DNA from 4 places in the Afifella sp. JA880 genome. Region 4 is predicted to be linked to each of the others. Evidence: predicted binding sites of a transcription regulator. Region 4 holds the regulator's gene; each other region holds the start of a gene.
What was found. Region 4 encodes LexA, which represses DNA repair genes until DNA is damaged. Its sites were predicted from a motif close to TGTTCNNNNTGTGTTCNG; they were not measured.
Positions count from the first base shown of each region.

Region 1: a site for LexA is predicted at 2,640-2,657, ahead of NYQ83_RS09330 (ATP-dependent helicase). Genes of this name have one in related genera too.
Region 2: a site for LexA is predicted at 3,978-3,995, ahead of NYQ83_RS15830 (YifB family Mg chelatase-like AAA ATPase). Genes of this name have one in related genera too.
Region 3: a site for LexA is predicted at 1,510-1,527, ahead of NYQ83_RS08135 (ImuA family protein). Genes of this name have one in related genera too.

Region 1 covers NZ_JAOANH010000002.1:230,315-237,778, forward strand. The annotation lists gene NYQ83_RS09310 (chloride channel protein) at 1-116, opposite strand, end outside; gene NYQ83_RS09315 (PRC-barrel domain-containing protein) at 538-1,170, shown strand; gene NYQ83_RS09320 (cupin domain-containing protein) at 1,289-1,948, opposite strand; gene NYQ83_RS09325 (GFA family protein) at 2,007-2,480, opposite strand; gene NYQ83_RS09330 (ATP-dependent helicase) at 2,740-5,148, shown strand; gene NYQ83_RS09335 (cation:proton antiporter) at 5,273-7,138, shown strand; gene NYQ83_RS09340 (50S ribosomal protein L11 methyltransferase) at 7,135-7,464, shown strand, end outside.
Region 2 covers NZ_JAOANH010000003.1:591,815-599,278, forward strand. The annotation lists gene NYQ83_RS15805 (penicillin-binding protein activator) at 1-571, opposite strand, end outside; gene rsmI (16S rRNA (cytidine(1402)-2'-O)-methyltransferase) at 701-1,564, shown strand; gene NYQ83_RS15815 (YraN family protein) at 1,582-1,947, shown strand; gene gshB (glutathione synthase) at 2,038-2,985, shown strand; gene NYQ83_RS15825 (PhoP regulatory network YrbL family protein) at 3,017-3,712, opposite strand; gene NYQ83_RS15830 (YifB family Mg chelatase-like AAA ATPase) at 4,047-5,579, shown strand; gene NYQ83_RS15835 (ABC transporter ATP-binding protein) at 5,738-6,853, opposite strand; gene irrA (iron response transcriptional regulator IrrA) at 7,023-7,454, opposite strand.
Region 3 covers NZ_JAOANH010000001.1:1,724,946-1,732,409, reverse strand. The annotation lists gene NYQ83_RS08140 (DNA polymerase Y family protein) at 1-703, opposite strand, end outside; gene NYQ83_RS08135 (ImuA family protein) at 624-1,496, opposite strand; gene NYQ83_RS08130 (putative bifunctional diguanylate cyclase/phosphodiesterase) at 1,815-3,602, shown strand; gene NYQ83_RS08125 (autotransporter domain-containing protein) at 3,683-7,399, opposite strand.
Region 4 covers NZ_JAOANH010000001.1:365,625-373,088, reverse strand. The annotation lists gene NYQ83_RS01825 (ComEC/Rec2 family competence protein) at 1-1,975, shown strand, start outside; gene lexA (transcriptional repressor LexA) at 2,004-2,717, opposite strand; gene glp (gephyrin-like molybdotransferase Glp) at 2,819-4,024, opposite strand; gene moaC (cyclic pyranopterin monophosphate synthase MoaC) at 4,021-4,503, opposite strand; gene trpC (indole-3-glycerol phosphate synthase TrpC) at 4,500-5,312, opposite strand; gene trpD (anthranilate phosphoribosyltransferase) at 5,309-6,349, opposite strand; gene NYQ83_RS01795 (anthranilate synthase component II) at 6,346-6,966, opposite strand; gene trpE (anthranilate synthase component I) at 7,077-7,464, opposite strand, start outside.

The DNA of each region.
Region 1 (7,464 bases), on a different contig from region 4:
GCGACCACACACAATGCGGGAGCGCTCAAGACACGCTCCTGGCTCTCTTCTTCCGCACCGGACGCGGAAACTGGCGCTGAATTTGTCGGCTTCGCCTCGGCCGAAGTGTCGGTCACGATCTCGCTTCTTTCCATCTCGGGTGCCGCTTCCGAACGGAGCGTCACACTGAGAAGAACAAGAGGTTAATCTGTCGCGGGCACCGGGAAGCCCCCGTCTCCTGCACCCAAGCAAGCTGCAAGGTCAAGGCTGCGAACCGGCCTTCTCCCATGCGCCATCGTTTGCACGTCGCCACAGCGATCAGTCCGCGGTCCAGAGCGCAGACCCATATCTTCCGGCATGTCCCGCCTCAGCGGAGCGGAGGTCAAGCGGCCGGACAGTGAGAGGCGGCGCCAAAATGGTTCCTGAAATAGCGATCACATTTTGTGCGGCTTTCGCAACGTTATTTGAACGAACCCTTTAGCCGTCACGGCATTCCAATCCCACTACACACACGGGGCAAGCCGCCACCCAGGCAAGCCCCCAAAAGGGAGAGTGAGAATGTTGAAGAAGCTTCTGGCAACGACGGCCATCTCGGCGATGATGGTGACCGGCGCGATGGCGCAGTCGAATGACACTGACACCACCAACCAGCCGATGGCGGAACAGCCGGCAAGCCAGGACAAGGCGCCTGCTGGCGAGATGGAAGCGCAGCCGAACGACAGCATGAGCGCGCCGGCCGGCGAGACCGCTGAAGCTCCCGCAAAGCCGATGGACTCGTCCGTCTTCCTCACCGAGCAGAGCGAAGACCAGATCCAGGCGAGCAGCTATATCGGCCAAACGGTCTACAATCAGAGCGACGAGGCGGTGGGCGACATCAACGACCTCCTCTTCACGAAGGACGGCGGAGTTGACGGCGCGATCATCGGCGTTGGCGGCTTCCTCGGCATCGGTGAGAAAGATGTCGCTATCAAGTTCAGTGAAATCGACGTGCAGACCGATGAAGATGGCGACCTGCACCTCGTGATCGACGGCTCGAAGGAGGCGCTTGAAGCCGCTCCGGACTTCGTCGACCTCGACGACCAGAAGGCGCAGGCTGATGCCGCGGCCCAGCAGTCGCAGACTGAAAGCGGCGGCATGGGCACCAGCACCGGCGGTGCCCCGGCGACCGGCGAGCCGGCCCAGTCGAACTAAGCCATACCCCTATTCGGGTTTGAACGATGCCGTCCGCACCATGCGGGCGGCATTTTCTTTGAGCCCGGCTTTTTTCGGAGCGTTGCCTCCGCCGAACGGCTGACGCTCAAGCTTCGTTCTATTTCTCGCTGGTCGCGCCAGACTTGTCGGTGTCGCGCGTCTCTTCATTGATGTCAGAGGCATCGCGCGCCTCCTCGCCTTCGGCGGGCTCTTCATGCTCCGCAGGGGCGTCCGCGCCCATCTCCGCTGCACCGCCTTTCCAATACTGAAAGAGCGGACCCTCCCGCCCATAGATGGGATCGGTGTCGGGAAGCGGCACGCTTGCGGCCTTCTTCCTGGCCTCCTCGAAATCGATCTCTTCGGGCTTGGTGATGTCGCCCTCCTGCCCCGGCGGATAAGCGCCGACGACCGAAAAATCCTCCGTTGCCGACAGCTTTTTGTGGCCGACGCCGGCGGGAATGACGATCACGTCGCCAGCGTTGATATCGGTTTCGATGCCGTCATCGCCGCCGAGGCCGACGCGGGCCGAGCCGCACACGCAGGCGAGCACTTCATGCCCCTTGGTGTGGAAATGCCAGAACGGATAGATCGACCAGACCCACACGCCCTGCCACATATTCCGCTTCAGGATCGTGTCGGCCGCCCCGGCCATACGGACCGGCTCGTCGAGACCTCCGCGATAGACGAGCGTCGGCAGCTTGCTGTTGGGAATGCCGCTCGAAGGTTCAAAATCGTAGGATTCGACTGCGACGCTGAGATCGAGATCGTGCGTTGCCATGCGATGTCTCCGCTCTTGGGTTTCTCAATCCCAATGCAGAGGAAGGCAGATCAGTTCGCTAGGCTGTCTTGAGAAGCGCATCTCGGCGCGCCAGGCTGGCGGTCGGCCACACCTCCTCGAGATCGTAATATTCCTCAAAAGCCGGGACATCCGCCGGCAATTCGAGCCACGGGACCTTCGAGCGCGTATAGATATGAACGTCCGGCGCGAGCACATGCGGATTATCGAGCGTTCCGACCCGCAGGAAGCTCAAGATTCCGCGGCGTCCGTAATCGCTCCAGAGCGCAATCTGGCAGTTCGGGCAGCGATAGACGTCGTGAGGAAGCCCGCTCGCCGTCGGCAGCGTCACGATGATCGGCTCTGCCTTGAAAAGCTCGATCCGGTCGCGCTCGATGAGCGCGTTGAGGACGAAAGCGCTGCCCGTCTCCCGCTGGCAGTCCCGGCAATGACAGCAATGCACGAACATCGGCCGCGATGTCAGCCGGTAACGCACCTCCTTGCAGGAGCATCCCCCTTCGAGTTCCACAGGCATATCTCTCCCCCCAAGCCCTCAACCTCGCAGGAAGTGGGCCGACGAAGAAGCTCGGAAGTTTCGCCGGCCCCATCCTCACGGCTCGATCATGAGCAACAGCTACGGCAAGCAATACGCATTTTTTTGCACAGCCCCCTTGCGACTTGGTCGGCAGACGCAGAGAACGAGACAAGAACAATAGTACAATCCCGCAGCCCGGCCATCGCCTCGCAAGACAGGGATCGTTGCCCTATCTTGGGCTTAAGCGAATCGAAACCTGATGACCCATTCAAACGCCGACCGACACGACGATCCCTTGTTCGACCCGCAAACGCCCGCGCCGCGGCCGGGTGGCATCGCTGCTCGCGCCCAGGCGGGGCAGGTCTCCGCTCCCGCGCGCTACCTGCAAGGCCTCAATCCCGAGCAGCGCGATGCGGTGGAGACGACCGAAGGCCCGCTTCTGGTGCTCGCCGGCGCCGGCACCGGCAAGACCCGGGTTCTGACGACGCGCATTGCCCACATCCTCGCCTCGCGCCGCGCCTTTCCCTCGCAGATCCTCGCGGTCACCTTCACCAACAAGGCCGCACGCGAGATGAAGGTGCGGATCGGCGCCTTGATCGGCGGTGAGCAGACGGAAGGCATGCCGTGGCTCGGCACCTTTCACTCGATCGGCGTCAAGATCCTGCGCCGCCACGGCGAACTCGTCGGCCTGCGCTCCGATTTCACCATCCTCGACACCGACGATCAGATCCGGCTGATGAAGCAGGTGATCCAGGCCGCCGGTCTCGACGATAAGCGCTGGCCCGCCCGCCAGCTCGCCAATCTCATCGATGGCTGGAAGAACCGCGGCTTGTCGCCTGACAAGATTCCGGATTCCGACGCTTACGCTTTTGCCAACGGGCGCGGGCGCGAGCTCTACACCGCCTATCAGGAGCGTCTGAAGACGCTGAATGCGGTCGATTTCGGCGATCTTCTGACGGAATGCGTGCGGCTCTTTCGCGAGCATCCCGATGTTCTCGAAAGCTTCCAGCAGCGCTTTCGCTACATTCTTGTCGACGAGTATCAGGATACCAACGTCGCACAATATCTCTGGCTGCGCCTCCTGGCCCAGCGCCCGGAAGGCGAGCGCGCCAATATCTGCTGCGTGGGTGACGACGATCAGTCGATCTATGGCTGGCGCGGCGCCGAAGTCGCCAACATCCTGCGCTTCGATCACGATTTTCCCGGCGCCAAGGTGATCCGCCTGGAGCGCAATTACCGTTCGACAGGCCATATCCTCGCAGCCGCGTCATGCCTCATCGCCCAGAACGAGAGCCGTCTCGGCAAGACGCTGTTTCCGGCAACCGACGATATGGGCGCGCCGGTTCTCGTCGCCTCCGGCTGGGATTCCTCCGAAGAGGCCCGCTCGATCGGCGAAGACATCGAACGAAAGCAGCGCCAGGGCATCTCTCTCAATGAGATCGCCATCCTGGTGCGGGCGTCCTTCCAGATGCGCGAATTCGAAGACCGCTTCGTCACGCTCGGCCTGCCCTATCGTGTCATCGGCGGCCCACGCTTCTTCGAGCGCATGGAAATCCGCGATGCGCTCGCCTATCTGCGCGTCACGCAAAATCCGGCCGACGGGCTCGCCTTCGAGCGCATCGTCAACACGCCGAAGCGCGGCCTCGGCGCGGCCACCATCCAGCTCATCCATTCACATGCGCGCAGTCGTGACATCCCGCTTCTGGCGGCGGCCGGAGAGCTCGCGGCGACCGAGGAGATCAAGCCGCGCCAGCGCCAGGCACTCGGCGATCTGGTTCGTAACTTTGCGCGCTGGTCGGAGATGCTGGAACACACGCCGCATCCGGAACTCGCCGAAATCATCCTGGAGGAATCCGGCTACATCGAGATGTGGCAGCGCGACCGCTCGCCGGAAGCTCCGGGCCGGCTCGAAAACCTCAAGGAACTCGTCAACAATCTCGGTGAATACGATTCCCTCGGCGGCTTCCTGGAGCATGTCTCGCTGGTCATGGACACCGAGGGTGGCGAGACGGAAGAAGCCGTCTCCATCATGACGCTGCATTCGGCCAAAGGGCTCGAATTCGACGTCGTCTATCTGCCCGGCTGGGAGGAAGGCCTCTTCCCGCACCAGCGCGCCCTCGACGAGAGCGGCAAGGCCGGCCTCGAAGAGGAACGCCGTCTCGCCTATGTCGGACTGACGCGCGCCCGCCGCCACGCCACCATATGGTTCGTCGGCAATCGCCGCGTTCATGGCCTGTGGCAGTCCACCCTGCCCTCGCGCTTCATCGACGATCTGCCGGAAGACCACGTCGAAGTTGCCGAACCCGCAAGCTACGGCGGCTATGGCGGCGCCGGTCATTATGGGTCGGGCGGCTACGGCGGCTCACGCTTCGAGCGGATGGAGCCTTTCGATTCCGCCTATCGGACGCCGGGATGGCAGCGCGCCAAGTCGAACCGCGATCGCGCCGATCCGAGAAACCGCACCGGACGCGGGCCGACGACCCTCGAAGGAGAGCTCGTCGCCAAATCGGTGATCGGCGGCAAAAGCCGCTATTCGGTCGGCGAGCGCGTCTTCCACCAGAAATTCGGCTATGGCACCATCCACACGATCGACGGCAACAAGCTCACGATCGACTTCGAAAAATCCGGCCGCAAGCGCGTGGTCGACAGTTTCGTCGAGGCGACCTGAGGAGGCTGGCTCACGCTGCCGGACACCCTCTGCGCGAGTGACTTTCGACGAAAGTTGCGCAAACGGCGCTTGAAAGCAGCCACAGCTGCTCTTTAATCCCGCTCTTCCAGCGCAGAGCGGGTCCATGCACGACATCATCACCGAGATTGCGCTGATCGGCGCCACCGGCATTGCCGCCCAATGGCTGTCCTGGCGTTTCAGCCTGCCTGCGATTGTCGTCCTGTCGCTCGCCGGTCTTTTGATCGGACCGGGCCTCGGCCTCATCGATCCGGAATCGGATTTCGGCGATTTCCTGCGCCCGATCATCGCGGTCGCCGTCGCCATCATTCTGTTCGAAGGCGGCCTGACGCTGCATTTCCACGAAATCCGCGAAACCTCGATGGGGGTGCGGCGGCTCGTGCTGGTCGGCGGCCCGCTGGCGTTCCTGCTGGGCACACTCGCCGCCCATTTCGTAGGCGATCTCAGCTGGCCGACGGCAACGGTTCTGTCCGGCCTCTTCGTGGTCACGGGTCCGACCGTCATCATGCCGCTGCTGCGCCAGGCCCGGCTTGCCCAGCGGCCGGCATCCCTTCTGCGCTGGGAAGCCATCATCAACGACCCGATCGGCGCCCTGTTTGCGGTTCTGGCCTTCGAAGTCATTCTCATCAACCATCACGAGCAGGCATTTTCCGACTTCGCCATGTCGATCGTCGCGGCGGCCGTCGTGGCGCTCGCCGGCGCTTATCTTCTCGGCCGCATTCTCGTCACCGTCTTTTCCCGCGGCTGGGTGCCGGAATACCTGAAAGTTCCGCTCATCCTGGCAGCCGTTCTCGTCGCCTATGCCGCGACCGATCTTCTGGTCGCCGAAGCCGGCCTCGTGGCCGTGACAGTGCTCGGCATCACGCTCGGCAATTCCCGTATCGCGAGCCTCGACGAACTGAAGCGCTTCAAGGAGACGATGACGGTCCTCCTCGTCTCGGGCGTCTTCGTGCTGCTCACGGCAACGCTCACCTGGGCGGATCTCACCGCGCTCAACTGGCGCCTCGCCGCCTTCATCGTCGTTCTCCTTCTCGTCGTACGGCCGCTCTCCGTGCTCGTGGCAACGATCGGCAGCGGCCTCAAACTCTCCGAGCGGCTTCTCGTCGGCTGGATCGCCCCGCGCGGTATCGTGGCGGTGGCAGTCGCAGGTTTGTTCGGAACGGAGCTTGCGGCGATCGGCGTCGACGACGGCCCGCTGATGGTGCCGATCACCTTCGCCCTCGTCTTCGTCACCGTCGTCGTCCACGGCTTCACACTCCCCTGGGTGGCGCGCCACCTGGGCCTTGCAGCAGACAGGCGCTCGGGAATCCTCGTCGTCGGCGCATCGAACTTCACCAAGGCGCTGACGGCCCGTCTCAAGGAGATGAAGATCCCGACGATGGTGGCCGATCGCAACTGGTCGCGTCTGCGCCTTCTGCGCCAGACGGAGACGCCGACCTATTACGGCGAGATCCTTTCGGAGCCCGCGGAATTCTCGGTCGAGTTCAACCGCTACGACTATCTCATCGCGGCGACCGACAACGATGCCTACAACGCCCTCGTCTGCACGGACTTTGGCCCGCATTTCGGCCGCACCGACGTCTTTCAGATCGACCGTCAGCGCGACGAAGACTCCGGCAGCAAGAAGAACATGGCCGTCACCGTCGGCGGCCGCCCCCTGCTTGCGTCCGGAGCGTCCTACTGGGAGCTAGAGCGGCGCTTGTCGAGCGGCTGGACGATCCAGTCGACCCCGCTCACGAAGGAATACACCTTCGAGGATTATCGCAACGAGCGCGGCGACGATCTGGAGATTCTGTTGTATGTCGCAGCCGACGGCAGCCTCTTCTTCGCCGAACAGGCGCAGGAGCGTGCCGCCTCCAATGCCGGGCGCATCCTTGCCATGGTGCCGCCAGAGAAAGAAAACCAGGACCGCACGACGGAGAAATCCGTGCGTCGCAAGGTCCAGCGAGAGACAGACAAAGCCAAGACATGACGGCACGTATCAGTTTCACCGGCAGCCGGGAGGAAGCGGAGCTTCTCTCGGATCGGCTCGACGCGGCGTTTGAAGAGGAAGGCGGCGTCGTCGCCTTGAGCGAAGCCGGTCCGAACTGGCAGGTCGAACTCTATCTCGAAGGAGACAATGCAGGCCCGCTCCAAGCGAAGTTGAGCGAAGCGCTCGCCGCGGACGCGGCGAAGTTCGACATCGAAATCCTGCCTGAGACCGACTGGGTCGCCCAATCCCTGAAAGGGCTCGCGCCCGTCCCTACCGGGCGTTTCATCGTTCATGGCGCCCATGATCGCGGCGCCGTTCCGGCCGGA
Region 2 (7,464 bases), on a different contig from region 4:
GGAGCGCGGCGAAGGATTCCCGCCCTTCTCTCGCTGCATAGGAGACGATGCGTTCAGCATCCGAGCCCGGCAGGAAGCTCAGGAGATAAACGCCCGGGCCGGCAACCGCGGTGTCGGACGAGAAAGCCACCATCGGCGCATTGGCGCGGCGCGCCACGGGTGCTGCGGCGCTGACCGATGAGGCGAAAAGCGGTCCGAGAACGATCTTGGTTCCTTCCGAGACGGCCTTTTCGGCGGCCGCCTGCGCGCCTGCCGGCGTGCCGCCTGTGTCATAGACGATGAGGGAGATCGGCACGTTGGGGAAGTCGCTCATCGCCATCTCGGCGGAATTGCGGAAGGCCCGTGCGGCATTGCCGGCATTGCCCGTCGCCGTCAGCGGCAAAAGCATGGCGACCCGCGTGGTGCCGCTGCCGATGACCTCTCCGGTGGGTGCGGCAGGTCCCTGATCGACCGGCAGATTGCCGCCGCCATTCCCCGACATCGAGGTGCACCCTGCCAGAAACAGGAAAACGAGCGCTGTCGCGAACCAGCCGAAAAGGCCATTCGGCATCGAAAAATTTCGCCTGAACACGTCGTCTCTCCCGCCCGGAATGGTTGCCAGGCACCCTTTTGGATCCTAGGCATTTGTCATAAGCGGCGCGTGGCGCCGTCTCAAGGGCAGCCGCAGAGAATGGCCGGAGACAGAGATAGAATTTTCGTCATGCGGGGCCACGAACTGACGGCGCCGCATCTCGAGCCGGGCCTCTATGTCACGGCAACGCCGATCGGCCATCTCGGCGACATCACCATCCGTGCGCTGGAGGTTCTGGCCGCGGCCGATGTGATCGCGGCTGAAGACACCCGGGTCACCCGCAAACTCCTGTCGCGCTACGGCATCACCAGCCGCCTCACCGCCTATCACGAACATTCCCATCCCGATGTCGACGAGCGCCTCGTGAAGCTGATGGCGGAGGGCGAGGCCGTGGCGCTCGTCACGGATGCCGGCACGCCGGTCGTCTCCGATCCCGGCACGCGGCTCGTCGCGCGTGCGGTCGCCGATGGTGTTGCCGTCCATCCGATCCCGGGGGCCTCGAGCCTCACCGCGGCCCTGAGCGTTGCCGGGATTTCGGCCGAGGCGACGCTCTTTCTGGGGTTTCTGCCGGCGAAGGAGAAAGCCCGGCGCGACGCGCTTCGGCGGCTCGCCGATCTTCCCTTCGCCCTCGTTCTTCTGGAAGCGCCGCATCGGCTCCAGGCTTTCGCCCGCGACGCAAAAGAGATCCTCGGAGATCGGCCCGTCTGTCTGTGCCGGGAGATGACGAAGCTGCACGAGACGTTCCTTCGTGGTTCGCTCGCCGATCTTGCCGACGCGGCGGGCGAACAGGACAAAGGTGAGATTGTCGTCGTGATTGGGCCCCCAGCCCCCAGGGAGGCGGGTGAAGGCTTCGATGAGGCCGATCTCGACCGCATGCTCGCCGAGCGTCTCGGCACGATGGGGGTCAAGGATGCCGCCCGCGAGGTTGCGGAGGAAACCGGCCTGCCGCGGCGTGCGCTCTATCAGCGTGCGCTGTCGCTCGGCAAGGAGTGAGAGACAGGGGGCACTGAATGAGCGACAAGCGACGCCGGGCCTACCGACAGGGCCATATGGCCGAGATGGCGGCGGCGCTCTTCCTCATGATGAAGGGGTATAGGATCCTCGCACGCCGCTACCGGACGCCACTTGGCGAGATCGATCTCATTGCCCGTCGCGGCCGCACCGTCGCCTTCGTCGAGGTGAAGCTTCGCGGTGAAAGAGAGGCGGCAGACTGGGCGCTCACCCCACGCAGCGAAAGGCGCATCGGCGCCGCCGCAAGCGTTTGGACCTCGCGGCATCCCGCCGCCATGGAGTTCACGCAGCGCTTCGATCTCGTTCTCGTTTCCCCTTTTCGTTTGCCCCGGCATCTTGCGGACGCCTTTCGCCCTCCCAATTGATTGCCTCCGGCCACTCGATTGCATCGGGCCACTTGATTGCATCGGGAATGAAGCGCGGCTAACGCAGAAGCTATAAGAACGGAGAGACCAATGGCCCTTTCAGTCGCAGTGCAGATGGATCCGATCGCTCAGATCGATATTCGCGGCGATACGACCTTCGCGCTGATGCTGGAGGCGCAAAAGCGCGGCCACAGCCTTTTCTATTACGAGCCGCGGCACCTTTCGATGGAAGCCGGCCGCGTCTTTGCCCGCATGCGGGCGGTGAGCGTCGCCGACGAAGTCGGCCGCCATTACGAGCTCGATGAGGTGGAACAGCAGCTCGGGCTCGAAGATTTCAATGTCGTCCTAATGCGCCAGGATCCGCCCTTCGACATGGCCTATATCTCGGCGACGCATCTCTTGGAGCGGGTTCATCCGAAGACCCTCGTCGTCAACGATCCGGCCCATGTGCGCAACGCGCCGGAAAAACTCTTCGTCACCGAATTTTCCGATCTGATGCCGGAGACGCTGATCTCCCGCGACATCGCGGCGATCCGCGCCTTCCGCGAAAAGCACCGCGACATCATCCTGAAGCCGCTCTACGGCAATGGCGGTGCCGCGGTTTTCCGCATCAGCGAGGGGGACGAAAACCTGTCCTCGCTGATCGAACTTTTTGAGACGACCTTCCGCGAGCCCTTCGTCGTGCAGCGCTATCTGCCTGAGATCCGCAAGGGCGACAAACGCATCATCATCGTCGACGGCGAGCCCGCCGGTGCGATCAACCGGATCCCGGCGGTGGGTGATGCGCGCTCCAACATGCATGTCGGCGGCAAGGCCGTCGCCGCCGAACTCACCGATCGCGACCGGGAAATCTGTGCCCGCATCGGCCCGGAACTCAAGGCGCGCGGCTTCATCCTCGTCGGCATCGACGTGATCGGCGACGTGATGACGGAGATCAACGTCACCTCGCCCACAGGCATCCGCGAGCTGCAGCGTTTTTCGGATATCGATGCGGCTGCGATGGTGTGGGACGCGATCGAACAGCGCTGCGCGGGCTGACGGGGGCAGAACCCCCGCCCTCAAGTCTGGCTTAGACGAGAAGCGAGACGGCCGACGGCATCACCTCGCCGGCGACAAAGCCGTGAATGCGGGCGACGAAATCGTCGACCTTGCGCAACACCTTGCGCTCTTGCGAGGCGTCGGTACGCAGAAAGAAGGGATAATAATTGGTCGTGCCGAAATCGTCGATGAGGACGAGCCGGCGGATTTGCCCGTCGACGTCTTCCTGGACGAGAACATTGCACAACATGATTTTTCGCGTCGGCACGCGATACGTGACGAGATGGTCGCAAAACGTCTCGACGGCCGCCTGACATTCCGGCGAATAGCCGTGGATCGTCAGATAGCTTTCGAGCGTGCGTGAGATCTCGCCGTCGCCATCGCGAATGAGCTCCACCGAGAGCCCCATCCCGAGGGTCGTCGGCACGAAGCCGAACTGCCGCGCCACATGCGCGAAGGCTGCCTCGCCGCGGACCTGACCGAGGCGGCGCAAAATGTGCTCGTCCTGGCGGTTGTCGTCGAAGCGCACGAGCGGTCGCAGACGCTTCCATGCAGCCTTTGACCGGCGCTGGTCGGCGAGCGTGTAATCCGGTCGCCGCACCTTGATCCCGCGATCTTTGCGCGAGGGATCGACAAAGCAGAGCCGTCGGCCTCCGCGCGCAAACGGGATCGCCTGGCTGAGATTGACGGTGCCCGCCTCGGACCGCCGGTCCGCTTGCGCGCGCATCGTTTCCGGTCCGGCGACGAACGCCCAAACCGGCGCAAAAAACGCCCTTAGGCGCTCCGAAGCGCGCCTCTTTTCAATCGAATCGCAGACCATGTGCCCCGGCCGCCTGTTCGCACGCGCAGCGTCGATCCGCCGCGAATGTCATGTGTTTTTCATAAAGTCCCCAGAGATGGGCGTGACAAGGGCGGCTGGGTTGGAAACGCAAAGAAGTGACTGATGCGTTTCATATTGTTTCTCTTGCGCAACAGGTGCGCCTCCTGAGCCGCGTTCCTTTTTCGTTCTTGTCAACGTCTGAAAGCTGAGTCATTCTGCAATCAGAACGGGGGTGGGGATCATGGTTTCTCGCGTTACGACAGTGGCTTTTCGCGGGGTCGAGGCGATCCCCGTCGATGTCCAGGTGCTGATCGCGCCGGGGCGCACGCTCTTCAACATTGTCGGCTTGCCCGACAAGGCGGTGGCGGAAAGCCGGGAACGTGTGCAGGCGGCGATTCATGCGTCGGGTCTCGCGCTTCCGGCCAAGCGCATCACCGTCAATCTCGCCCCGGCAGACCTTCCGAAAGAAGGCAGCCATTACGATCTGCCGATTGCGCTCGCCCTGATGGCGGCAATGGGCGCCATTCCGGCCGATGCCGTCGGCGATCACGTGGTGCTTGGGGAACTCGGCCTCGACGGTCGCATCGAAGCGGTGGCGGGTGTGCTGCCGGCCGCCATCAGCGCCAATGCGCTGAAGAAGGGGCTCATCTGCCCCGCCACCTGCGGAGGGGAGGCTGCGTGGGCCGGTGAAGAACTCGCCATTCTGGCGCCGAAGAGCCTGATTGCGCTTGCCAATCACATCGCCGGCAGTCAGGTCCTGTCTCAGCCCAAGCCCGCACTTCGCGCCGCGAGCGAGGCCCTTCCCGATCTCTCAGAGATCCGCGGCCAGGAGAGCGCCAAACGGGCGTTGGAGATTGCCGCAGCCGGTGGCCACAACATGCTGATGATCGGCCCTCCGGGGGCCGGCAAATCGATGCTGGCGAGCCGGCTGCCTTCGATCCTGCCGCCGCTTGCGCCGCGCGAGCTCCTCGACGTGTCGATGATCTCCTCAATCGCCGGGACACTTGCCGGCGGGCGGCTGTCGAGCCAGCGACCCTATCGGGCACCGCACCATTCGGCCTCCATGGCGGCGATGGTCGGCGGCGGCATCAATGCGCGTCCGGGCGAGGTGTCGCTTGCCCATCACGGCGTGCTCTTCCTCGATGAATTGCCGGAATTCACGCCGGCCGTGCTCGATTCGCTGCGCCAGCCGCTGGAGACCGGCGAGGCCGTCATCGCGCGCGCCAATCACCGGGTCACCTACCCGGCTGAATTTCAGTTGATTGCGGCGATGAACCCGTGTCGCTGCGGCATGGCGGGCGAGCCCGGGCACACCTGCCGGCGCGGCGCCCGTTGCGCCGCCGACTATCAGGCCCGGCTCTCCGGGCCTTTGATCGACCGCATCGATCTCAGGATCGAGGTGCCTGCACTCTCTGCCATCGATCTGATCGGACCCGCCGAGGCGGAGCCTAGTGCGGCCGTGCGCGAGCGTGTGGCGACGGCGCGTGCGATGCAGGCGGAGCGCTATATGTCCCGCGGCCTGCCGGGCCTGCGCATCAATGCGCGCGCCGGCAGTCGCGTGGTGGAAGATGTCGCAGCTCCAGACGAGGCCGGTGCCCGTCTCATTCGCGATGCCGCGGAAGCGATGGGCTTATCGGCGCGCGGCTACCACCGCGTCCTCAAGGTCGCGCGCACACTCGCCGACCTCGACCAGGAGGAAAAGGTGCGCCGCATCCATGTGGCGGAGGCCTTGAGCTACCGCCAGAGCGCGTCTCTGCTTGCCGCGGCCGCATGAGGCGCGCAGCCGCGGAAAAGCCGCGGCAACCAAAGGCCGAGTGATGTCGCAAAGGGGCGCTCGAACCTCTTCCCGCGATCATCCGCAGAAGAGAGCGGCGCCATGCGTCCTCGCCCGAGCGGGATCGCCCGTGTGGCTCGTCCGCGAAAAACGGCCGGTCAGGCGGCTTTCTGCAGTCCTTCGTATCGAAGGGCCCGGCCGTTTGCGTCGAAGAGCTGCAAATCTTCGGCATTGGCAGCAAGACGCACGCTTTTGCCGCGCTCGACCGCCACTTCGCCTGCAAGTTTCGCCACCACGGGATCGTCTTGGCGGCCGATATCGACGTAGACGAGCGTGACCTCGCCCAGAAGCTCCACCAGCGTCACCTCGCCTTCGATCAGTGTGTGCTCGCCGGCTTCCGCGAGGCGGAGGCTTTCCGGGCGGACACCGAGATGGCCAGGGCCTTGTGAAATGGCGATCCCCTCGGGGCGTGGGAGAGTGAAGTCTCTGCCGCCTTCAGGCGCGACCCGCAGCCCATCCTGCGTGGTGCTGAAGGTGGCAGCTAGAATGTTCATAGCGGGCGAGCCGATGAACTTCGCCACGAACAAATTGTCTGGCCGGTGGTAGAGCTCCAACGGCGTGCCGACCTGCTCGACCTGGCCTTTGTTCAACACGACGATGCGGTCGGCGAGCGTCATCGCCTCCACCTGGTCGTGGGTCACGTAGATCATGGTCGTGTCGGGCATCTTCTCGTGCAAACGGGCGATCTCGATGCGCGTCTGCACGCGCAGCGCCGCATCGAGGTTCGACAAGGGCTCGTCGAAGAGAAAGACCGCCGGGTCCCGGGTGATCGCGCGCCCGATCGCCACGCGCTGGCGCTGGCCCCCGGAAAGCTCCTTCGGCAGCCGGTCGAGATAGGGCTCGATCTGGAGAATGCGCGCCGCCTCGCGAACCCGCTTGTCCACCGCATCGCGCCCGGCCCCTTTGTCGAGGCGGAGCCCGAAGGCCATGTTGTCGTAAACGCTCATATGCGGATAGAGCGCGTAGGATTGGAACACCATGGCGATACCGCGCTCTTTCGGAGTGCGGTCGTTGACAGTCTCCCCGCCGATCTCGAGCGTGCCGCGCGTGATGTCTTCAAGCCCGGCGATCACGCGCAAAAGCGTGGATTTGCCGCAACCGGATGGGCCGACGAAGACGACAAATTCCCCATCCTCGATGTCGAGGTTGATGCCCTCGAGCACTTTGACCTTGCCGAAGGCCTTATCGACGCCGCTCAGCCTGACATTGGCCATCGAAGCTCCTCCCATTTGACGACCGATCGCCGTTTAGCGAAGGCGCCGCCGGCCCTTCGCTGCAAGCAATTGTCTGGGAAACGCCCGATGGGGCGAGAGGCTGCAACTCCGTCCGGCGCAAAGCTCTCTTAGGCCGCTACGACTGAGGAACTGCAACCTGGCTTTCGTCTCAGGCGTCTGTCCGGCGTCGCACCCGCACCACGACCTCGACGGCGGTGATTTCCATGCCTTCTGGGGGCTCGGGAACCTGCGTCAGGCTCACCGGACCATCGATATCGATAAGGGAATTGTCCCCCTCGACGAAGAAATGGTGGTGGTCGGAGACGTTCGTGTCGAAATAGGTCCGCGCCCCATCGACTGCGACTTCTCGCAGCAGCCCGGCTTCGGTGAACTGATGCAGGGTGTTGTAGATCGTCGCAAGCGAGACCGGTACCCGCATCAGTTGCGCTTCCTCGTGCAGAAGCTCTGCGGAAATATGCCGATCACCCTTCTTGAACAGCAAGCCGGCCAGGGCCACACGCTGTCTCGTCGGCCGCAGACCGGCACGACGCAGCCAACGGGTCAGCTGCTCAGGCGAATTGTGGTTGTGTATAGCCGTCATCTCAGCTCGC
Region 3 (7,464 bases), 1.4 Mb from region 4:
GGCGCAGGAACACGTCATGGCCGAAGCGGCGGGTGATCGGTGCACGCTTGATGCCGATGAGGTCGCCGATCCGCTCAAAGCCGAGCCGGCGCAAAGCCTGCGTCGTCTCCGGCGAAAGGCGCAGGGCTTCCACCGGCAAGGGAGCGAGCGCGCCTTTGAGGCTCTGCGTTTCGGCGATGCGGGTGCAGTCGGGTGCGGCAAAGCGGGCGAGCGCATGCGCGGCGCCGACGCTTCCGGCAAGCGCCAGCCTTGCCGTCAGACCGCGGCGGGCGAGACGGGCGGCGAGATCGGCGAGGAGGTTGTCTTCGCCTTCGTCCAGATTGCGGCTCTGCCCTTCTGTCCTGGCCGCAAAAAGATGCGTGCAGCCGGTGACATCGAGAAGGAGCCCGTCCGGCGGGGACGGCATCACGACGGGGCTGTAGCGGGCAAGACACCAGGCGGCGAGTTTCGCAAGGCCATGGGCGTCGGCCCTGGGTGCGTAGTCGCGCAAGGTGAGGCCCGGCATGAGCAGCTGCGCCTGCGTCGCCGCCATGCCGGGCTTCAGCCCATGCGCCAGGGCGGTCGCATCGACGGCGGCGACAAGGCGCTGGGCGCCGATGCGCGTCGTCAAGGCGAGCGGCGCCTCAGGCGGCAGATCGGTCGAGGTGAGGCGCATCCGCTCCGTCGCGAAGAAGGGCAGATACACCGAGACGACCCGTGCCATCGCAGGCCTCCGTGATGAAGCTCGCCGGATCGGCGCCCCGGCAGCGCATGAGATCGACACGCCAGCGCCCGCGCCCGATGCCGGCGACAGGATGGGCGGCAGAAGACGATGACATCAGCGGCAGCGAGGGGGCGGAGCGGATCCGCCAGCGTGTTGCAGCGGCCGTCGGCTCCGCCCCCGTCTGGCGATGCGGCCGCAGAAGCGTGAAGGCCGTCACGCCCTCGCTTTCGGCGGCAAGCTGCAGGCGCCGCGACGCGGTGAGACCGAGCCGCGCCACCTCGCCGACGACGGCAGCGAGCCCCGGATGGTGCAGCCCCTCTTCCATGGCGGCGAGCACGTCGCGCTCGTGCCAGGTTTCGGCATAGATCACCCGGTCCGGATCGAGACCGGCGGCTGCAAGACTCGGGGTAAAAAGATCGCGGGCCTTGAGGCACCACAGAACGGGGCCGGAGAGACGGGCGAGGAGGCCGGCGAGAAACAAGGTGGCGGCCGCGATGTCTTCCGCGCCGCCGTTCCCGCCGATCTTTTCGATCCCGGCCGCCCCAGTTTTTTGTGTTCCCTCCGCGGGGTGGCGGTCGATCGGGGTGGCAGAGCCGCCCCAGATCTCGTGCAGGGCGCCAAGCCGCAATCCCCCCTCCGGCAGATGCGCATCAATGGCCTCCGCCTCGAAGGCGAGCGCCGGCGCATCCGGGCGGGCCCCGGCCTCCAGCGCACCGACTTCGCGGCGCAGCTCTTTGAGAACGGCCGCGCGCCAGCCCGCGCCGGACTCCTTGTCGTGTTGTGCTCCGACCATAGCGATGGGATCATGTTCCTATTTTGTTCTTATGGATTCCCGAGATGGCGAAGAGAGTCAAGACGCGTCTGCGGCGATGAGGGCGCGGGGAGGGGGGAGCGGATGCGAGATGGAAGAATTCTCATCTTGCCAAGCGCTCTGGAAAGCTTCGCAAAAGCTCAGATGACGAGAATGTGAAGCTGGCTATGAACTATTCCATGCGTCGGACGTTCTCGGAGGCGAAGATGCAGAAAAGGCGCGGGCCGACTGCTAAGCGATTTTCAACTTATTGAAATATTAAGTCTCTGATCAGTCACAAGGCGGAAATGAAGCATCCATATGGCTGCCGACGAAAAAGAAGAAGCACGTCTGCGCGCGCTGCGCGAGCTCAATCTTTTGGATACGGCGCCGAGCGAAAACTTCGACCGCATCACCCGCCTTGCTGCGCAATTTTTCGAGACGCCGATTTCGGCGGTTTCTCTCACAGACGTCGATCGGCAATGGTTCAAGTCGCGGGTCGGCTGTGGCCCTCAAATTCCGCGCGAGCATGCCCCTTGCGCTGAGGTGACGCGCTCGGGCGACGTGCTCGTCGTCTCCGATCTCGCCGAGGATCCGCGCTTCAACAAGGGCGTGCTCGTCGAAAACGGGGTGCGCTTTTACGCCGGCGCGCCGCTCGTCACCAAAGAGGGCTTTACGCTCGGCTCCATGTGCGTCCTCGACACGGTTCCCCGTGAGATTGGGAAGGACGACGAGAAGGCGCTGCGCGACCTTGCCGCCATGGTCATGACCCAGATCGAGCTGCAGCATGCCATCGGCCGCATCGATCCGGTAAGCGGCCTGCCCAACCGCCAGCAATTCACGGAAAATCTCGAGGATTTGGCGCGCGATTTTGCCGGCGAGCGGCGGCTGGCGATCCTTCTCGATCTTGCGCCGCCGAACCAGATCGTCCAGGCGTTGCGGGTTCTGGGGCCGACCTATCTCGACGATTTGATGCGCCTGTCAGTCGAGGGCGTGCGCAATCTGAAGATCGAGGGCCATACGGTCTATCATGTGGGCGGAGCCCAGCTTCTCGCCGTGATCGGCGATGCGGACGAAGAAAGGGTCGAGGTCGAACTCGTCAAGCGGCTCAACATGCTCGCCGATTTCAGTCGTGGCAGGGGAGCGGCGAGCCTGAGCCACATGGCCTGCGGCATCGCCCCTTTCATCCTCGGCGAGGTCAAGGCCGGCGACGTTCTGCGCGCCGCGCATCACGCCGCGCAAGACGCCCGTGAAAGCGACCGGGTCGTCGGTATTTATTCGGCGGCGACCGACGAAGAGCACAAACGCCGCTATGCCCTGATCGCCGCCTTGCGCGAGCTTCTGGAGAGGGGCGGTGACGGAGAGCTGTCGCTCGTCTACCAGCCGCGCATCGATTTGAAGACCGGCCGGTGTTATGGCGCCGAAGCTCTGTTGCGCTGGGATCACCCCGAATACGGGTCCGTGTCCCCGGCCGAATTCATCCCGCTCGCCGAACAGACGGATCTCATGCGTCCGCTCACGTCGTGGGTGAAGCTCCGGGCCATTGCCCAGCTGCGCGCCTGGCGCGACGAAGGCTACGATCTGCGCGTTTCCATCAACGTCTCAGCCGCCAATCTGGAGGAGGAGGAGTTCGGTCTCCGTCTCGCCAGCGTGCTTGCCGAGAACGGCGTCTCGCCGTCGTGCCTGGAGATCGAGTTCACCGAGAGCACCTTCATCTCCAACCGCCGCCGCGTGGTGAAGAACCTGACCGACATCCGCGAGCTCGGCGTCGTCTGCGCCATCGACGATTTCGGCACCGGCTATTCGACCTTCTCCTATCTGCATGATTTCCCGGCCGACATCATCAAGATCGACCAGACGTTCATCCGCAAGCTGGAGCCGGGAAGCCGGGGGTCCATTCTGGTGCAGAGCCTCATTCATATGGCCGGTGCGCTTGGCTACCGGGTGGTGGCGGAAGGCGTGGAGACGCAGGATGTCGCCGATTTTCTGATCGAGGCGGGCTGCCATGAAGGCCAGGGCTATCTGTTTTCCCGGCCCCTGCCGCCGGAGGCTTTCGCCGATTGGCTCAAAAGCCATGCGGCGGAGCGGCTGGAGGGATATGCCGCCTGAGGACTGAGCTGACGCCTCTGGCGCCCTGGCCGATTCCCCCAGGAACGCCCGGCAAGAACGTTCGGCGGAAACGCCCCTCTCTAAAACCGCATCGAAAAACTGCCGTTGAAATCGTGGCGGTGGCCTTCGGCGGCGAACTCGCCGTCGTAGGAGAAGGACAGCATCGCCATTTCGGCGACCGCGACGGAGAGCGAGGCCCCGAGAAGCGCCGTGTCGGCGGCAACCGGCGCGGCTTGCGTCGCAAAGCCCGGCCCGCCGGCCACGAAACGGAGTTTTGCCGCGGGTGCGAGGTCGCCCTCCGCATGGCGCCAGCCGGCATGTCCGGCGACAACGGCAAGCCGGCCGCCGGGAAGCGTGAAGAGGCTCGAGGCGCGCAGGCCGAGCGTGGAGAAGAGGAGGTTCTGGCTTTCCAGATCTCCGGCAAGCCCTGCCAAGTCTCCCGACTCCGAAATCTCGTCGCCATCGACATGCAGGAAGGCGAGGCCGGCAAAGGGCTCGATGGCAAGAGCGGCGAGCGAGGTCTCGTAGCTCACCTCGCCGAAGATCTGGCCTGTCCCGCTCCAGTCATCGGCGCGCTCGCGTTCGGCGAATTCGCCGATGACGACGTCGCGCGTCGTCTCGATATGGTTGAACGTATAGGCGGCTCCGCCCGTCAGGCCGAAAGCGCCGATGTTGCGGCCGCCGTAAAGGGCCGCGCCATAGCTGTCGACGAAGGCGTCGGCGCCATCGCGTCCGTTAAGCGAGGTACGCCCGAGGGCGATGGCGCTGCCGAGACGCCAGGCCGAGCCGACCATATTGTCGAGACCGGCGATGAGCCCGCCTTCCTTGACCGAGTAGCCTGACCTGCCGGTTTCAGCCGAGAAAGTCCCCCAGCTGCCATAGGCCTTCGCCCAAACGTTGCGACGTGCTCCGCGGGGTTCGCGGCCGGTGTTCTGACCGGCGGCATAGGAGAGCGCCGCGCTCGCCGGGGCTTCGAGGAGATCCTCGCCCGTATAGGCGAGCGGAGAAAAGCGCGAGGGTGTCTCATCGCGCAAAGCCGTCCGCAGGCGCGCTCCGACGGCATCGCGCAGGAAGCGGCCCTGTTCCACGACGGCGCGGCGCGCGGCGCCATGCACCTGTCCGGACAGGTCGCTGTAGGCGGCTTCGGCAGTCGCGGTATCGGGCGAAAGCAGGAGAGCGTCGTAGAGCGCGTTGCCGGCACCGAGGCTTTCGGCCGCCGCGGCGACGGCACGCTGATCGGCGCGGTTGGCGGCATCCTGAAAGGCGACGTCGTTGCGCGTGACGGCAAGCGCCAGGGCGCCGCTCTCGTAATCGAGCGCGAGATCGAGGAAGAGCCGGCTCGTCGCAAGGAGCGTGTCGAAGCGGCCGGTGACGCCCTCGCGTGCCGTCAGGAGCGTGTAATGTCCGGGGCCGCGCGCGCCGGACAAAGCGAGGCTGCCGCCCGCGATGACGGCCTGGCCGGCGACATCGACACGGTCGCTCGACCCGTCGGTGGCGAGCTCTGCGGCATAGGTCGAACCGGAGGCGAGGGTGAGATCGCCATCGACCGACAAGGTGCCGATCCCGTCGGCTCCTGGCGAGAGCGTGCCGCCTGCATCGACGCGTGTCGTGCCGACGCGGCCGGTGCCCCCGAGAAGACCGTTGTCGCCGACTTGAAGCGTGCCGGCGAGGGAAGCTCCGCTGCCGGCCTCCTCGCCGACGAGCAGGCGCGCATTGCGGATGTCCGTCGTGCCGGTGAAACCGGAGGAGCGGCCGGTCAGGATGGTCGTGCCGGAAAGAACTTTGACCGCGCCGTTGCCGGAAAGAACCGGGTCGAGCCTGTAATCTCGGTCGGAATGGTTGAGGAGGAGGGTACCCGTCCCGTCCCCGAAGGCGATCGTCTCAGCCTCGATGCGGCCGGCGGAGACGGGGGTGTTTTCAGAGCCGATGGTGAGCGTGCCCACAGAGCCGTTCTGCCGGGCGACGACGAGATTTGCGGCCGTGACCTGGCCGCCGCCAGAGACTTTGAGCGCGCCGGTGCCTGCGTCGGCGACGACGAGCTCGCCGCGCGAGGTGAGTGCCGAGCCCTCGCCGATGACGGTCGCGGTGCCATGTCCATCGGCCTCGCCGCCGAGCACCATTCTTTGCGCCGCGGCATGTCCGCCGCCGGAGACGGTCAGTGTGCCCGATCCCGCCTCACCGACGGTCAGATCGCCCGCACTTTCAAGCGATGAGCCGCTGCCCCCGATCCGCACCATGCCCGACGAACCGGCCTTTCGGCCAAGCACGATGCGGATGCCATGGGCCTCGGCGCCGGTGAAGATCTCCGCCTGTCCGCGTCCCGCATCGCCGATGACGAGGTCGCCGCGCGCGTCGAGGCGGGAGCCTGATCCGCTCATTCGGATCGTCCCGTCACCATCGGATTTCGAGCCGGCGGCCACGTCCGTCGCGGTGAGGGTTGCGCCAGTATGGATGGAAAGAAGGCCGGAGCCGCGCGTGCCGATGGAAATTCCGTCGATCACCGTCCAGGACGAGCCGCCGCCATCGAGAGCTGCGGTGCCGGTGGCCCCCGAGGTTTCTCCGAGGCTCGCGCTGTCGCTTGTGGCGGTTCCTGCCGCCGTGACGTGGAGCGTGCCGGTTCCGCCTGTCGATCTCGCGCCGCCTGCCGATCGCGCGTCAGCGTTGCCGCCGATCGCAAGCGCCTTGGTCGTCCACGAAGAGCCTTCGCCGGAAACCGTGACGCGGCCATCTGAGCCGGCCTCGGCGCCGAGCGTGCTGTCGCCGCTCGTGAGCGTTCCGCCGGCCGCGACCTCAATGTCGCCCGCGCCTTTGCCGCCGACAGTGAGCGCGCCCGTCGTCCATTGGCTGTCCGATCCGTTGATCGCGACTTTGCCGTCGGCGCCGGCCTCCGCCCCGATCACTCCGGAGCCAGAGGCGACCGACGCGGCGCCCGAGACGGAGAGAAGCCCCGAGCCGCGCGTGCCGATGGCAATTCCATCGATGACGGTCCAGGACGAGCCACGCCCGTTGACTGTGACTTCGCCCGTTCCGCCCACCTGGTCGCCGATCGTGCCCGAAGCGCTTGCGACCTTGCCGCCTGCGGCGATGTCGAGGCGGCCGGAGCCGTCGCCGCCGACCGTGAGGCCGCGAGCGACGGCCCAGGTTGAGCGGTCGCCGGAGACGGTGGCGACACCTTCTGCGCCGGCGGAATCTCCGAGGATGGCGCTGTCGGCGGTGAGCCGGCCGGAGGAAAGCTGAAGCTCGCCGATGCCGGCTTTGCCGACGATGAGGGCCGTGGCGACCGTGACGAGGGATTGGCCGGAAATGAGGAGTTTGCCGGCACCGCCAGGCGCTTCGCCGAGCGCGAGCGAGGAGGTGGCAAGAGAGGCGCCGCCTTCGACGCTGAGCCTGCCCTGGCCCTCGTCGCTGACGACAAGGCTGCCGGCATTCTGCCAATTGGCGCGGTCGCCGATGACGGTGGCGTCGCCCGCCGCGCCGGTTTCGGCACCGATCGTTGCGGTCTGCGTCGCAAGACGGCTGAGGATACGGATTGTGCCGCTTCCCGAAGCGCCGACGGCGAGCGACCCAGCCTCTGCATCCTCACCTTCGAGACGCACGGCGGGCGCGGCATCGATCACGGCCGCATCGTCGCGGGAGGGCGTGCCGGAGGTCCAGTTTCGGGGATCGAGCCAGGTGTCGCTTGCTGTGGCCTGCCAGGCGGTGTCGCCGGCAAGGCTCGGCGAGGGGAATCCAAAACCTGCGGCCAGAAGGCCGACTCCCACGCACGAAAATGCAGAACGCAACAAACTGATACGCATTTGCCGCTCTTGTGCCACGCATTGGTTACCAATCCGCTCTCGGCCGGGGAGAATTTTGTGCGGCG
Region 4 (7,464 bases):
CATTTTGCCGCGCGAGCCTTTGCTTTCCGCGCTTCTGCCCGCAGCCCTGGCTGCGGCGAGTGCCGCATGCCTCGCGTGGTGGCGCGGTGGCGGCGCCTATCCGTTGGTGCTCCTCGCCTGTTTTCTGGCCGGGATGTCCGCAGGCAAGCTTCGCGTTGAAAGCCTTCGCGCGCCGGTGCTCCAACATCCGCTGAGCACTGAAGTGACCGGCCGGGTGGTGGCTGTCGAAACCCGCGCTGAACGAACGCCGCGGGTCGTCCTCGACCAGGTGCGCATTGAGCGTCTTTCGGCCGAAGAGACGCCGCACAGGGTCCGGCTCACCTTGCGCACCGATCTGCCGCCGATTGGCGCAAGGGTGAAGGGGGCGGCGCGGCTGGCACCGCTGCCGGGCCCGGCGATCCCTGGGGGCTACGATCCTGCTCGGGCGGCGTTTTTCGATGGGATCGGCGCGTCGGGTTTCGTCTTCGGCACTCTGACGGTCGTCGAACCACCGAGCGGCGTCCATGTGTTCCTGGCGATTGCGGCCATCCGCCGAGCGATCGCAGAGCGGATCACCGACGCGGTGGCAGGCCCGCCCGCCGCAATCGCGGCAGCACTTCTCGTCGGCGATCGTGGCCAGATCGCGGATGCGGACGTCGACGCTCTGCGGATCGCGGGGCTTGCGCATATCCTCGCGATTTCGGGCCTGCATATGATGCTGATTGCCGGCACGGCCTTCTGGCTCGTGCGTGCGGTGCTGGCGTTGTCGGAACATATGGCGCTCGTTCTCCCGATTCGAAAAATCGCAGCGGCCGTAGCACTCGCCGTCGGCGCCTTCTATTTGTCGATCTCCGGTGGCAACGTGGCGACGATCCGCGCCTTCGTGATGCTTGCGGTCATGCTGACGGCCGTTTTTCTGGATCGTCCCGCTCTCTCACTGCGCAACCTCGCGATTGCAGCTTTCGTGGTCGTCGCGCTCCAGCCCGAGAGTGTGCTCGAACCGGGCTTCCAGATGTCCTTTCTGGCCGTCGCCGCCTTGGTGGCAGCCTGGGAAGCCTGGCGCGACCGTCCGCGCCAGGATCTTGCTGAACCCGCCCACGGGCTCTCGCGGCTTCTCCGCAGGCCTGTCGTGGCGATCGGTGCCGTCTGCTTGACCACGCTCGTCGCCGGTCTCGCCACATCGCCGTTCGCGGCTTTCCATTTCGGACGGCTCGCGTCCTACTCTCTCCTCGGCAATATCATTGCGATGCCGCTCGTCTCGCTCATCGTGATGCCGGCGGGGCTCATCAGCCTGATTGCGATGCCGTTCGGTCTGGAAACCGTGCCGTTGACCGTCATGGCCTGGGGCATCGATCTCGTCCTCGCTTCGGCGCATTTCGTAGCGTCATTGTCGGGCGCCACCGTTATCGTCCCGCCGTTTCCCGCGATCGCGCTCATTCTGATGTGCGGCGGGCTTCTGTGGCTCAGCCTCTGGCGCTCGCAGCTGCGCCTCTACGGCGTCGCACCACTCTTGCTGGGGGCGCTGCTTGCATGGCTTCTCGGCGCCAGGCCCGACCTTCTGGTGGATGAGGCGGGGAGGGCGGTTGCTGCCCGTGACGTCGCCGGACACCTCCAAATCGTCGGTGCACGGCAAGGCTCCTTCCTTGACGATGTCTGGCGGGAGGGCGAGGCGGAAGCCGCGGGAACCTCAGGCTTTCGTTGCGACGCCGAAGCCTGCGTTCTGGAGATGCCCGAAGGACTGACCCTTTCGCGCGTCACCGATCCGGTGGCCTTTTCGGAAGATTGTCGTCGCGTCGAGATTATCGTCACGCAGCTGCGCGCACCAAGAGATTGCGCCGCGCGCATCGTCATCGACCGCACCGCGCTCGCCACCCATGGAGCGCACGCTCTCTTTATGGAAATCAACCCCCCGGACGGTGTGGCTCCGCACCTTGACCTTCGCACATCGCGCCCATCCATCCGGCGACCGTGGCAGGGGTCGCCGGCACTCAAATGACGTCGAGGCCAGAAAGGCTGAGAAGCGCTCAGTAGCGGCGCAAAAGCCCTACGAGGCGACCCTGGATGCGGACCCTGTCCGGACCGAAGATGCGGGTCTCGTAGGCGGGGTTGGCAGCCTCAAGCGCGATCGATGCGCCTTTGCGGCGCAGCCGCTTCAAGGTCGCCTCTTCGTCGTCGATCAGCGCCACCACCACATCTCCACTGTCGGCACTGTCCTGACGACGAATGACCACGGTGTCCCCGTCGAGAATGCCGGCCTCGATCATGGAATCGCCGCGCACTTCGAGCGCGAAATGCTCCCCCTTCGAAAGGAGGTCCGGCGGCACGACGATGGAATGGCTCTGATTCTGAATGGCGGAGATCGGAACGCCGGCCGCAATCCGCCCCATGACCGGGACGCTCGCGCCTCGCTCACTCTCTTCGATGGCTTCTTCCTCAACGGGTTGGGGCGCCTTGCCGAGCCGGCCTTCGATTACGCTCGGCGTGAAGCCTCGCTGCTGCGGTCGCCCGAAACTCGGATTGACCGCATCGGGGAGGCGCAGAACTTCCAGCGCGCGTGCCCGATTCGGCAGCCGCTTGATGAAGCCACGCTCTTCCAGGGCGGTGATGAGGCGATGAATCCCGGATTTCGATTTCAGATCGAGCGCGTCCTTCATCTCGTCGAACGAGGGCGGCACGCCCGATTCCTTCAGTCTTTCATTGATGAAGAGCAGAAGCTCGAGCTGCTTCTTTGTCAGCATTGCCGTCCCCTCGCGATGCGAGTCGCGTCTCGTGTACAAATCACGAACGCACACTACCTGTTCATGGCGTGTTCCACAAGTCTTGGGGGCCGTGCGGGAGGTTACGAGAGGGCTTGCGCGAGATCGATGACGGCAACCACATCGCCGGCCCGGGCCGCTGGAGCAAAGGGAGAGCGAATGATGAGGGCGTCCGAACGGGCAAGCGTCGCAAGAAGAGACGAATCCTGCTCGTCAGCGACGGTGACGGCTGTCCGCCCCTGCCACTCAACGAAGCGCGCCCGTAGATATTGCTGGCGGTTGCCGACCTCAGGCAACGCTGCTGCAAGTGGCAACAGGCGTGTTGGCTCGCCGCCTTCGGCACCCTGCATCGCCCCGATAAGAGGCTTCAAAAAGACGAGTGCGCAAATGAGGGCGGAGACGGGGTTTCCGGGCAGGCCGAGCACCCGGGTGCGCCCGAGCGTACCGAACATGACCGGTTTGCCCGGCCGCATGGCGACCCGCCAGAAATCGACCTTGAGACCTTGCTCGGCGAGCGCCGGTTGGACGAGATCGTGGTCGCCGACCGAGGCGCCACCGATCACCACCAGGATATCGGCATCCGCCGCGCCTGCTGCAGCATCGGCAATCGCCTGTTTGTCGTCGACGGCGACGCCGAGATCGCGTGCGAGACCGCCACAGGCCACAACCATCGAGGCAATCGCCACGCCGTTCGAGGAGACGATCTGGTCTGGGCCTGGCTCTTCTCCGGGTTCGACGAGTTCGTCGCCGGTCGAAAGGATGGCCACGATTGGCCTCTGGCGTACCGGAACGATTGCATGGTTCATCGCTGCAGCAAGCGCCGTTTCGCGCGTCCCGATCCGGCGTCCGGCATGAAGAAGCGTCTCGCCCTCCCGGAAGTCGAAGGCCGCGGCGCGTATGTGCCGGCCTGCCGCCACCGGCTCCAGAACCTCGATGCGGTCGCCGTCGGCGCCGGCGTTTTCCTGAATGAGGATGGCATCGGCCCCGTCGGGGACAGGCGCTCCGGTGAAGATGCGAACCGTCTCCCCCATGCCAAGAGTTCCGGCAAAATGGGAGCCCGCGCGTGCTTCGCCGATCTGGCGCAGCCATGCGCCTGAGGGCGTATCCTGAGCGCGTACGGCATAGCCATCCATCGCAGACGCACGGAACGGCGGTTGGTTACGTCTCGCTGCAAGATCGCGCGCAAGCACCCGGCCGCGTGCTTCCGTCAGGGGGACACTCTCTTCCCCGAGGCGCGTGACGCCTTTGAGCATGCGGGCAACGGCATCTTCGACCGAAATCAGGCTCATGGGTCGGAACGCCAATCGCCGGAAGCGCCGCCGCTCTTCTCCTCCAGGCGAATATCGCCAATCGTCATGGCCCGGTCGACGGCCTTCGCCATGTCGTAGATGGTGAGACAGGCGACGGAAACCGCTGTGAGCGCTTCCATTTCGACCCCCGTCTTGGCATCCACACGTGCCATCGCACGCACCCGAAGGCCGGGAAGCTTCTCGTCGGGCAGAATATCGACGGCGATCTTCGACAAAGCCAGAGGATGACAGAGCGGGATGAGATCGGAAGTGCGCTTGGCAGCCATCACGCCCGCAATACGCGCGGTCGCGATGACGTCGCCCTTCTTCATGTCGCCCTCGCGAATGAGGCGCAGTGTCTCCGGCGCCATGCGAACGCTTCCGCTCGCGACGGCGATGCGCGTCGTCACCGCCTTGTCTCCGACATCGACCATTTCCGCGCGCCCATCGTCGGAAAGATGGGTGAGGTGATCTTTCATTTGGCGGCCTGCGGAGCCGGCGAGGCGAGGAGCCGGCGGGTTGCCTCGGCCACGTCGTCGGAGCGCATCAGGCTTTCGCCGACGAGGAAGGCGTGGATGCGGCAGGCTTTCAGGCGAGCGATATCCGCAGGCGAAAAAATACCGCTTTCTCCGACAATTAGCCGATCTTCCGGAATCAGTTTCGCAAGCCGTTCGGAAGTCGTCAGATCGGTGTGAAAGCTGCGCAGATCCCGGTTGTTGATCCCGATCATCGGCGAAGCGAGGGTGAGCGCGCGCTCGAGCTCCGGCTCGTTATGGACTTCGATAAGCACATCCATGCCATATTCGAAGACGCTGTCTTCGAGGGCTTTTGCTTCATCGTCGGAGACCGCAGCCATGATGATCAAGATGCAGTCCGCCCCCCAGGCGCGTGCCTCAGCCACCTGATAGGGCGTGAACATGAAGTCCTTGCGCAACGCCGGCAGGGAGACGGCCGCGCGTGCCGAGGTCAGAAATTCTGGCGCCCCCTGGAAGGACGGGGCATCGGTCAGAACGGAAAGACAGGCGGCGCCGCCGTCCTGATAGGCTTGTGCAAGTTCAGGCGGATTGAAATCCGGCCTGATCAGTCCCTTTGACGGGCTCGCTTTTTTGATCTCGGCAATGAGGCCAGGCTGGTCTGCCTCTGCCTTGCGACGCAGAGCGGCCAGAAAACCGCGCGGCGCTTCCTGATCGGCGAGGCGGGCTTTGAGCTCCTGAAGCGGGATGGCAGCCTCCGCGGCTTCGATCTCTTGCCGCTTGTAGCCTTCGATTTTCTTGAGGATGTCGTTCACGAGGCTGGGGCCGTTTCGTTGGAGACACGCAGGAGCGCTTCGAGCGCAGCTTTTGCCTTACCGGAATCGATCGATTCCTCGGCCATGTCGGCGGCTTCCTCGACGAGCTCGGACTTGCCGGCGACGATCAGAGCGGCTGCGGCATTGGCAACGACCACATCGCGGTAAGGACCGAGCTCACCGTCGAGAAGATCGCGCAGGGCGGCCGCGTTTTCCTCTGCCGTGCCGCCTTTCAGATCCTCCGGCAGCGCTTCTTTGACATCGAAATCCTGCGGATGGACCTCGAAGGTGCGGACATGCCCTTCCTTGAGCTCCGCGACATAGGTGCGTCCGGTGGTCGACACCTCGTCGATGCCGCCGGCATCCCCATAGGTGCCGTGCACCACCCATGCCGTTTCCGCGCCGAGATTTTTTAGCGCGTTGGCAATGGGTTCGACCCATTCCTTAGAGTAAACCCCGAGCATGTAGCGCTTCACTTTCGCCGGATTTGCAAGGGGTCCGAGGATGTTGAAGATCGTTCGCGTGCCGATTTCGACGCGTGAGGGACCGACATGGCGCATGGCGGCATGATGGTTCGGCGCGAACATGAAGCCGATGCCGGCCTCGCGGATACAGCGTGCGATACCTTCGGGCTTGAGATCGACATTGACGCCGAGTGCCGTGAGGCAGTCGGCGGCACCCGAGCGGGAGGAAAGGGCGCGGTTGCCGTGCTTGGCGACAGGAACGCCGACACCCGCAACGACGAGCGCTGCACCCGTCGAGATGTTATACGTGCCGGAGGCATCGCCGCCCGTGCCGACGATATCGATGGCGCCTTCGGGAGCCTCGACCGGCGTCATGCGAGAGCGCATCGATGTGACGGCGCCGGCGATCTCCTCGATCGTTTCACCGCGCACTCTGAGGCCCATCAAGACGGCACCGATCTGTGTCGGCGTCGCTTCGCCCGACATCATCACGTCGAAGGCCTGCTGCGCTTCGGCTTCGGTCAGGCTTTCACGATTGGCCAGCTTGGCAATCAGCGGCTTGAGATCGCTCATGAGAGCACCTTGGGGCTGGCGTCTGCCGCGCCCGTCGTCTGACGGAAACTTGCGGCGAGCTTCAGGAAATTGTCCAGAATGCGATGACCGTGTTCGGAGGCGATGCTCTCGGGGTGAAACTGCACCCCGTAGACCGGATGAGACCGGTGCTGCACGCCCATGATCACGCCATCGGCTGTATGCGCCGTCACCTCGAGGCTCTCCGGCATACTCTCCGGCAAGATGGTGAGAGAGTGATAGCGGGTCGCCTGGAACGGTCCGTTGATGCCGTGAAACACGCCCGCGCCCTCATGTTCGATAAGGGACAGCTTGCCATGCATGAGAGACGGTGCGCGCACCACTTCGCCACCATAGGCCTGACCAATCGCCTGATGGCCGAGGCACACGCCGAAGATCGGCATCTGGCCGTTCGCCTTCTTGATCAAGTCCAGCGAAACGCCGGCTTCGTTCGGGGTGCACGGGCCGGGGGAGAGAATGATGCCTTCGGGCTTGGCAGCGAGCACGTCTTCCGTCGACCATTCGTCATTGCGCAGAACCTTTGTCTCGGCGCCGAGTTCGCCAAGGTAATGCACGAGATTCCAGGTGAAAGAATCGTAGTTATCGATGACGATGAGCATGGGCGGCTCGCGTTTGTCTGTCATCTGCACGGATTAGGCGGGGAGGGCGCGGTGGTCAAGAAACGCCGCGCCGCACGGATGCAAGTGGCCGCTCAGACGCCGGAGACGCGCTATTGTCCGCGGCCGGCCTGGTTGGCGAAGCGGCGCGCCTCTTCGGCCGCGCGAAACAGCGCTTTTGCCTTGTTCACGCATTCCGCCTGTTCTGAATCCGGATCGGAATCGGCGACGATCCCGGCCCCGGCCTGAACATAGATGGTGTCATCTTTGACGACCGCGGTTCTCAAGACGATGCAGGTATCCATGTCACCGTCGGCCGTGAAATAGCCGACGCAGCCGGCGTAAGGACCGCGCTTCGATTCCTCCAGCTCGTCTATGATCTGCATCGCCCGGATTTTTGGTGCTCCGGAAACGGTGCCGGCCGGAAAGCCGCCGGCGAGGGCATCGATCGCGTCGCAATCCTTGCGCAGATCGCCTTCCACGTTGGAGACGATGTGCATC